Regions from separate parts of the Streptomyces sp. NPDC025273 genome, predicted to be linked through region 4. Evidence: riboswitches for the same ligand, from Rfam matches in the RefSeq annotation. Region 4 holds a riboswitch; each other region holds the start of a gene.
The links. Region 4 has a riboswitch for cobalamin ahead of AB0F38_RS26210 (cobalamin biosynthesis protein). Riboswitches for the same ligand answer to the same signal wherever they lie in the genome.
Positions count from the first base shown of each region.

Region 1: linked by a shared signal. The riboswitch ahead of AB0F38_RS05605 (ribonucleoside-diphosphate reductase subunit alpha) and the one ahead of AB0F38_RS26210 (cobalamin biosynthesis protein) in region 4 are both predicted to bind cobalamin.
Region 2: linked by a shared signal. The riboswitch ahead of AB0F38_RS03135 (prenyltransferase/squalene oxidase repeat-containing protein) and the one ahead of AB0F38_RS26210 (cobalamin biosynthesis protein) in region 4 are both predicted to bind cobalamin.
Region 3: linked by a shared signal. The riboswitch ahead of AB0F38_RS07665 (ABC transporter substrate-binding protein) and the one ahead of AB0F38_RS26210 (cobalamin biosynthesis protein) in region 4 are both predicted to bind cobalamin.

Region 1 is NZ_JBEZYP010000002.1:133,942-136,130, reverse strand. Features, by position in the region: gene mctP (monocarboxylate uptake permease MctP) at 1-523, shown strand, start outside; cobalamin riboswitch at 809-940, shown strand; gene AB0F38_RS05605 (ribonucleoside-diphosphate reductase subunit alpha) at 1,076-2,189, shown strand, end outside.
Region 2 is NZ_JBEZYP010000001.1:721,649-723,837, forward strand. Features, by position in the region: gene AB0F38_RS03135 (prenyltransferase/squalene oxidase repeat-containing protein) at 1-881, opposite strand, end outside; cobalamin riboswitch at 988-1,111, opposite strand; gene AB0F38_RS03140 (hypothetical protein) at 1,266-1,778, shown strand; gene AB0F38_RS03145 (PHB depolymerase family esterase) at 1,760-2,189, opposite strand, start outside.
Region 3 is NZ_JBEZYP010000003.1:109,266-111,454, reverse strand. Features, by position in the region: gene AB0F38_RS07675 (acyl-CoA dehydrogenase) at 1-687, shown strand, start outside; gene AB0F38_RS07670 (hypothetical protein) at 684-875, shown strand; cobalamin riboswitch at 1,007-1,194, shown strand; gene AB0F38_RS07665 (ABC transporter substrate-binding protein) at 1,289-2,189, shown strand, end outside.
Region 4 is NZ_JBEZYP010000019.1:54,806-56,994, reverse strand. Features, by position in the region: gene AB0F38_RS26215 (cobyric acid synthase) at 1-395, opposite strand, end outside; gene AB0F38_RS26210 (cobalamin biosynthesis protein) at 392-1,339, opposite strand; cobalamin riboswitch at 1,468-1,595, opposite strand; gene AB0F38_RS26205 (hypothetical protein) at 1,744-1,965, opposite strand; gene AB0F38_RS26200 (inorganic phosphate transporter) at 1,978-2,189, opposite strand, start outside.

The sequences.
Region 1 (2,189 bases), on a different contig from region 4:
GGACTTCATCAGGCCCGGCGCCACCCCCGCGCAGGAGACCAAGGTCTCCAAGATGGTCTCCCTCCTGGTCAAGGTCGGAGCGCTCGCCTTCGTCCTGACCATGGACAAGACGGTCGCGATCAACTTCCAGCTGCTCGGCGGGATCTGGATCCTGCAGACGATGCCGGCCCTGGTCGGGGGCCTGTTCACCCGGTGGTTCCACCGCTGGGCCCTGATCGCGGGCTGGGCGGTCGGCATGCTGTACGGCACGGTGGCCGCGTACGGCGTCGCGAGCCCCACCCAGAAGCACTTCGGCGGATCCTCGAAGGAGATCCCCGGCATCGGGGAGATCGGCTACATCGGTCTCACCGCGTTCGTCCTGAACGTCGTGGTGGTGGTCGTTCTCACCTTCGTCCTCAACGCGCTGAAGGCCCCGGCGGGCGTCGACGAGACCTCCCCGTCCGACTACACCGCGGACGTGGGCGACCCCGGCGTCCAGGAGAAGCTCCCGCCGGCCACGGTGGGCGCCCCGGGCGGCCACTGACCCCGCCCGGCACACGGTTCCGGTCCGGGCCGCCGCATCCCGCACGGGGCGCGGCGGCCCGTCGCGTTCCGGGCGGCCGTGACGGGGGGTCGCCCCCGGTCGTGGAGGAGCACGAGGGGCACGGCAGGGGCGGGCACGCCGTACCGGATCCACCGGGGCGCCAGGCCTCGCAGGGCCACGGAGCGGGACCAAAAGCCACGACCGCCTTCCCGTTCCTGACGGTTTCGCCCGGACCTCAGACGCAGTTCGACACAACATGTGGGGGCCGTCTCGCAGGGCGGCCCCCACATGTATGCTCATGCTCGCTGTCGCCGCAGGGGAATCCGGTGTGAATCCGGAACTGTCCCGCAACGGTATGACCGGTGCGCTTTTGCGCACCCGGAAGTCCGAAGACCTGCCGACAGCGCGTCCGGCTCGACCGAGCCGGAGGCCATACGTCCGGGCCTCGCGGAGGGCCGGTGGACGCCGTGCGCCGTGCTGCCCCCACCCGGGCACCGCCCTGCCCGGCTTCCCCGCTCCCGCCGGCCCCGAGCCGAGCGAGGGATAGCCCCCGTGACCATCGCGCCAGCCGATCCGGTTTCAGCGGTAGATTCAGCCGAGTCCACGCCCGACGGGCCCGGGACCGCACTGCTGCGGACCCTGACCGACCTCACCGCCGATCTGCCCGACACCGACCCCGGACGGGTCGCCGCCGCCGCGCTGCGCGGCCGCAGCGCCCGGTCGGACGAGGCGGAGCTGCGCACGCTGGCCACCGAGGCCGCCGCGGGACTCATCTCCGAGGACCCCGCCTACTCCCGGCTCGCCGCCCGGCTCCTCACCTGCTCGATCGGGGACGAGGCGGCCGGCCAGGGCGCGGTCTCCTTCTCCGCCTCGGTCGCCACCGGTCACCGCGAGGGCCTGATCGCCGACCGCACGGCCGAGTTCGTCACGCTGCACGCGGCGGCGCTCGACGCGCTGGTCGAGCAGGCGCTCGCCGACCGTGCCGACGACCGCTTCGGCTACTTCGGCCTGCGGACGCTGTACAGCCGCTATCTGCTGCGCCACCCGCTCACCCGCCAGGTCATCGAGACCCCGCAGCACTTCATGCTGCGGGTCGCCGCCGGGCTCGCCGAGGACACCTCCGGGCACGCGCTGGACGAAGTGGCCGCGTTGTACGGCCTGATGAGCCGGCTCGACTACCTCCCTTCCTCCCCCACCCTCTTCAACTCCGGTACCCGGCACCCGCAGATGTCCTCCTGCTACCTGCTGGACTCGCCGCTGGACGAGCTCGACTCGATCTACGACCGCTACCACCAGGTGGCACGCCTCTCCAAGCACGCGGGCGGCATCGGCCTCTCGTACTCCCGCATCCGCGCGCGCGGTTCGCTGATCCGTGGCACCAACGGGCACTCCAACGGCATCGTGCCGTTCCTGAAGACGCTCGACGCCTCGGTCGCCGCGGTCAACCAGGGCGGCCGGCGCAAGGGCGCCGCCGCCGTCTACCTGGAGACCTGGCACGCGGACATCGAGGAGTTCCTGGAGCTGCGCGACAACACCGGTGAGGACCAGCGGCGTACGCACAACCTCAACCTGGCGCACTGGATCCCGGACGAGTTCATGCGCCGCGTCGACGCCGACACCGAGTGGTCGCTGTTCTCGCCCGCCGACGTGCCCGGGCTGGTCGACC
Region 2 (2,189 bases), on a different contig from region 4:
GCGTCGGCGGTGTTGCCGAAGTCGGGCTGCGGTTCGGTGTCCTCGGCGCCCGGCATCGGCGGCAGCTCCAGATGACCGGAGCCGGCCAGGGCGCCCGCGAGGTGGTAGGCGCCGTTCTGCGCGGACTGCTCCGGGGTCAGGTCCGTGCCCTCGGCGCAGGAGGGCGCCTTCACCGCGTTGGAGGTGCCGGCCGCCATGCCCTTGCCCATCGCGCCGAGCACCGCTGCCGCCGTGGCGTCCGCGTTGGCCGTGAGCGTGCCGTCCTTGTCCGGCTGGTAGGCGAACGCCCCGCCGTCCTTGCCCCCGCACGGCAGGGCGAACGACTGCAGCGCCGTGTACGGCGTGCCGCCGCCCTCCCTGGTGACCGCGGCCAGCGGTACGCCCGCCCGGGCCAGCGCGCCGATCACGACGGCGGTGGAGTTGGCGTCGCTCGGGCTGCCCGGGTTGTAGCCCCAGCCGCCGTCCTCGTTCTGTACGGACTTCAGCCAGGCGACGCCCTTGTCCACGACCTCGCGGTGCACGGCCAGCTCGACCATGGCCTGGACCGCCGCCGCGGTCGCGTTGGTGTCCGCCACCGTCGTGTCGTCGCAGGGCGCGGAGGCGTCACGGTACGAGGTGAATGACCCGTCGGCGCACTGCTGGCCGACGAGCCAGTCCACCGACTGCGTGGCGGGCGTGACGAGCTCGATCTTCTGGGCCAGGAAGGCCACCGACTGGCGCCACACACCGTCGTACGTCGGGTCCTTCGTGCCGTACAGACCGGGCGGCAGCTCCGCGGACGCGGAGGGGGACGGGCTCGGGGCGGCGACCGCCGCGGGGGCGGCCCCGGCACAGAGCACGGCGGTGATCGCGAGCGCTGCCGCGCGGCGGCGTACGGTCATGACGGGCTGGGCCTCTCCTGCGAGGACCGGGCTCGGGCGCACGGACGCGCCGGGCTCCGGCCCCGTATGCCTCGACGGTGCCGGCCACCGGGGTTCCGGTGGCACGAGCCGGTCACACTCACGCACGGGGCATTCCGGCTGACCGCCGCTGCGGGCGGATGACGGTTGCGGGTCAGCGCCGGATTCGCACCGGCTTCCCCCCGTACGGGCATGATGACGACCCGCTCACTGTACCGGGGCGCTCCGCGGCCTCCCCGGGCGCACGGCCACCGCAGCCGGCCGCGCTCCGGGAGAAGGGCTTCACAGCAGGTCAAGGCCCGTGCGAAACTCCGGCGGGGATCAGCAGGCGGGAGACCGCCGGAACGACCGGGGCGGGAAGCACCAGTGGGTACGAGAAGAACGGTGGCCGTGGCCGCCGCGGTGAGCGCGTTCATGACGGTGACCGCGGGCTGCGGCCTCGTGGGCGAGGACGGGACCGCGCCCGAACCGTCACCCGAGCCCACCGTGCCGTTCACCAGGGAGACAGTGGCCGGCGAGACGGCCGCCGCCGCCGGGACCGCGGGACTCCCCGCCGGTGACACCTCCACGGCCGCCCTGCCCGCGGGCGACTGGCACACGTGCGTCGCGCCCTGGACGGGCGACGTGCCGGCCGCGGGCGCGGCCGGGGCCTTCGAGGCGGCCGTGCGGCAGCTGCGCCAGCAGGAATGGGAGATCGTCTCCAGCCACGCCGAGCAGGACGTCACCTTCCGCACCCTCGCCAAGCGGGGCTGGAAGGTGTACGCCCGGCACTACGCGGCGGAGGGCTCCGGCACCGGGCAGATCGTGTCGCTCACCGCGGTCGAGGACGGCTGCGAACTGCCGAAGGAGATCAGGGCCGACTACGAGGACCCGGCCTGACAGCCGGAGTCGGCGATCACGAAGTGGCCCGCCGGTGACTCCTTGAGCGTATGGGTCACGAACACGTTGTACAGGCCCATGTTCTGCCCGGAGCCCTTCGCGTAGACGTATCCGCCCGAGGTGTGCGCCCGTCCCGCCGTCACGTGCGCGTAGTTCGTCGCCGTGAAGCACCGGACGGGTTCCGTACCGCCCGAGGTGGTCGCCGTCACGGAGGACGACACGGCCCCCACCGTGCCCGAGGAGTCGGCCGCCGCCACCGTCCAGCGGTACGGGACCCCGGCGCTCAGCCCGGTGTCCGTGACGGAGAGCGAGGCCGTCGAGGCCACCTGGACGCCGTCGCGGTACACCCGGTACGAGGCGGCTCCCCCGACCGCGTTCCACGCCAGCGACGCCGTGCTGTCCGTGACCCCG
Region 3 (2,189 bases), on a different contig from region 4:
CGCTGCGGCGCACAGGCCCTGCTGGAGAACAACGGCATGACCGAACTGGTCACCGGCGTGGAAGGGGCCATCACCGCGGAGGGCGACAACGTCGCGCTGTACAGCAGGGCTGCCGCTGATCTGCTCCTCGCGGCCGGCCCCGGCGGTGGGGACACCCCGCTCGACCGCACCCCCGGTCAACTGGCCGATCCACACTTCCTCGGCAGGCTCCTCGCGGCCGTCGAGGACATCTGGTTCAGCCGGGCCAGGGAGCGGGTGCTGTCGGCATCCCACGACGACAGGCTCGCCCGGTGGAACGCGGGTTCCGGGCCCGCGCTGCGCGGAGTCGAGGCCCACGCCTACCGGCAGGCAGCCGAGGCCTTCGCACAGGCCCGGGCCGCGCTGCCCGGAGGGGCGGCCCGGGAGCGGCTGGCGGAGCTGGAGCGGCTGTTCGCCCTCGAATGGGTGGCCCGCAACAGCGGCGACCTGCTGGCCGCCGGTCTCCTGAGCGCCGATCAGGTCGACGAGCTGCCGGGAGCCACCGAGGAACTCATCACGGCCGTCGCCGCGCACGCCCGCGAACTGGCCGACTCCTTCGCGCTGCCCGCCGAGCTGCTCGCCGACTGGCCGATCGCGGGACCCGGCTACGCCGACGCGTACGACGACCCCGAGGGGCCCTGGCACGCCGGGGCGGCGGGCCCGGCATGAGCGCCGCACAGGCAGCTCGCCGGCGGGCCGGCACCGCAGCCCCGGGCCGCCGGGGGGTGCGCGAGACGATGGAGATCCTCGGCCTGCGGGCCGTGCTGCTGGCGTACTGGGGCACGTCCTCCCTGCTCGCCCGCGGCCGTGCGAAACCCCGTGCCGTCTGCGGCGAATCGGTTCGCCGCACGCCCTGACGGCATGACGGGCGGCCGGTGTGCGGGGAGGCGCGAGGGGTGTGCGGCAGCGTACGTGCGCGCACGCCTCCCGGAGCACCGGCGCCCCCCTGCGCACCGGCCACCGCTACGCAGGCGGCCGTGCCGCCGCGTGATAGCTTGCAGACGCCAGTCGCACTCCACGTGGAGTCAGGGAATCCGGTGAGAATCCGGAGCTGACGCGCAGCGGTGAGGGGGACGGGCGGGGCCACGGCCACTGGGACACCCTCGGGTGCTCCGGGAAGGCGTCCCGTCCGGACGAACCCGAGTCCGAAGACCTGCTGGCACCCCGTTCCCGTACCGGGAGCGGTACTCCGTACCGGGCTTCGCGCAAGAGCCCAGAGACGCAGAGGGAACTCGTGCCGTCCATACCCAGTGCCGTACACCGAACCGCCATGCTCACCGCGGGACTTGTCCTGCTGAGCGCCTGCGGCGGCAGCGGAAGCCCCTCCGGCGGGGCCGCGAAGGACGGCGGCGCCGGATACCCGGTGACGCTGGAGAACTGCGGACGCACGGTGACGGTCGAGGCCGCGCCGCGCCGCGCGGTGTCCCTGAACCAGGGATCGACGGAGATCCTGTTCGCCCTGGGCCTCGCCGACCGGCTCGTGGGTACCGCGACCTGGACCGACCCGGTGATGAAGGGCCTGGAGAAGGCCGACGCCGCGGTACCCCGCATCGCGGAGAACCGGCCCTCGTCGGAGAAGGTCCTCGACAAGGAACCCGACTTCGTCAGCGCCTCGTTCGAATCGACGCTCGGCAAGGGCGGGGTCGCGCCCCGCGAGCAGTTCGAGAAGCTCGGTGTGCCGACCTATCTCTCGCCCACCGACTGCACGGCCAAGGACAACACCGGCAGCGGCGACGGCTCCCGCACGAAATCCCTGACCATGGACAGTGTGTACGCCGAAGTCCACGACCTGGCGCAGGTGTTCGGCGTACAGGAGCGGGGCGACGCGCTCGTCGCCGATCTCCGGAAGCGGATCGGTACGGCGACCGCGGACATCGACGCCTCCGACACCACCCTGCTCTACTGGTTCGCGAACGCCGAGGCCCCCTACCTGGCCGGCTGCTGCGGAGCGCCCGGCATCATCACCGAGGAAGTCGGTGCGAAGAACGTCTTCGACGACACCCACGAGGAATGGCCTCAGATCAACTGGGAGACCGTCGCCGACCGCAACCCCGACGTCCTCGTCATCGGTGACCTGACCCGCAGGTCGCAGACCGCCGAGAGCGCCGGGAAGAAGATCGAGTTCCTGGAGACCAACCCCGCCACGAAGAACATGGACGCGGTCCGGCACA
Region 4 (2,189 bases):
TCATACGTGCCCCGGAGCTGCTCCAGACAGTCCACGACCGTCCCGAACAGCGCCTCCTGCCGCCCCCCGTGATATCCGCGCGCACTCATCTCGCCGACCGGCTTCCCCATCAGGACCACCTGACTGGAACGGTCGCCCCCGGGCTTGAGCAGCACCGGATTCATCAGCGCGGTCGGCTCCACCCGGGCGGCCTGCGCCTGCATCGCCTGGGCGCGGCCGATCTCGGCACCCTCACGGGTGACGAACGAGTTCAGCGACATGTTCTGCGCCTTGAACGGCGCGACCTTCACCCCCCGGCGCACCAGCCACCGGCAGATCCCCGCCGTGACGACGCTCTTGCCCGCGTCCGAGGTGGTCCCCGCGACCAACAGCCCGCCGCCCGGTTCCCCGCTCATGCCCGACCCCTCCGTCCCGCGGCCAGCCGCCCGGCCACACACACGCCGAGGGCCAGCACACTCACGCGGCGCGACAGCCGCACCGCGCGTTCGATGTCCGTGACCCGCACGTCCCGGCCGGTGCCCCCGTTGAGCACGGGCCGGTGCTCGATCCGCCCGCCGTACGCCAGGGTCCCGCCGAGCCGTACGCCGAGTGCCCCCGCGAACGAGGCCTCGACCGGACCCGCGTTGGGGCTCGGATGCTTTCCCGCGTCGGCGCGCCAGGCTCGTGCGGCCGCGCGTGGGCTCCCCCCGGCGGCCACCGCGAGCGCGGCCGTGAGGCGCGCGCCGGGCCAGCCGGCGAGGTCGTCGAGCCGGGCCGAGGCCCAGCCGTAGCGCCGGTGGCGCGGCGACCTGTGGCCGACCATGGCGTCCAGGGTGTTGACGGCCCGGAACCCGACCAGGCCGGGTACGCCCCCCAGGGCACCCCACACCAGAGCCCCCACGACGGCGTCGGAGGTGTTCTCGGCGACGGACTCGACCACCGCACGGGCGATCTGCTGCCCGTCCAGGGAGTGCGGGTCCCGGCCGCACAGGTGCGGCAGCCGCTGCCGGGCCGTCTCGATGTCACCGGCGGCGAGAGCGCCGCCGATGGCACGGGCCTCGCGGCCCAGCGACGTACCGCCGACGACGGACCACGTGGCGGCGGCGGTCAGGGCCACGGCCGCGGCGGGACGGTCCCGTACGGCGCGGGCGGCCAGGGCGGCGGCGCCCGCGGCGCCTCCGGCGCAGACCAGCGCGTGCAGGGCGCCCCGGCCGCGGTGATCGCGCCACAGCAGGCTCTCGACGCCTGCCGCGACCCGCCCGAAGGCGGCGACGGGGTGTCCGCGCCGGGGATCCCCGAGGAGCAGATCACCGATCAGACCGGCGGCGGCGCCGTACGCGAAGATGCGGTCGGCTCGCACGGCTCAGCCGGCCGTCGCGCCTCGAAGGACCTTCGCCACGGGTGGCACAGGGACAGACGCTCGGCAGCCAGGCATGGCAGATGTCCTCACTCAGGGTCCGCGCCCTGGTTCGACGTGACCGGCGACGAGAGTCTCCTGGCTCCCGGATCCGCAGCACCCCGGCGTTCGGGTCCGCGGTGGCGGACCGAGACCTCCATGAGGGGCTGTTCCCCGGTGACAGTGGCGGGACCGCGCCGGATTCGCACCGGCTTCCTCTCCTGTCGCCGTAAACGGCTCCGGCAGTCCACCACGCCTCGCGAACGCCCGTCAACCTGCCGTTGACCTGCGAGGCTGCAGTGTGCGCAGACGCACATCGGGCCGGACACACAGGTGTGTGTCCGGCCCAGTGCGACCACGTGCGGTGGTCAGACGACGATCAGATAGATCCCGTACGTCACCGCTGCCGCGCACAGGGCGAAGCAGGCGTACGCGCCGGAGCGCGCCAGTACGGAGGAGCCGCCGCCCTGCGCCGTCGGCGCCTGCTTGGCGAGACCGATGATGCCGAGGGTGAAGAGGCCGACCAGTGCGACGGTGACCACGAGGCTGACGCCGAAGACGGAAGCGAGAGCTGCCCAGTCGATGTTCATGCGGATCTGTCCTTACACCGTGGCCGGTCGGGCCGGGTCGGCCGGGGTCCCGGCCGTCGGGGCCGGGGCCGGAATGGTGGTCTTGAGGTCCGGGACGCCGGAGCCGACGGGCGGCGGACTGACGGCCGCGATGGCGGTGGTGACGACACCCGCGGGCTCGGCGTCCGTCGCGTTGACGTTGGTGTGGTCGACCGGCTTGCGGCGCGACAGCATCCAGATGGCGG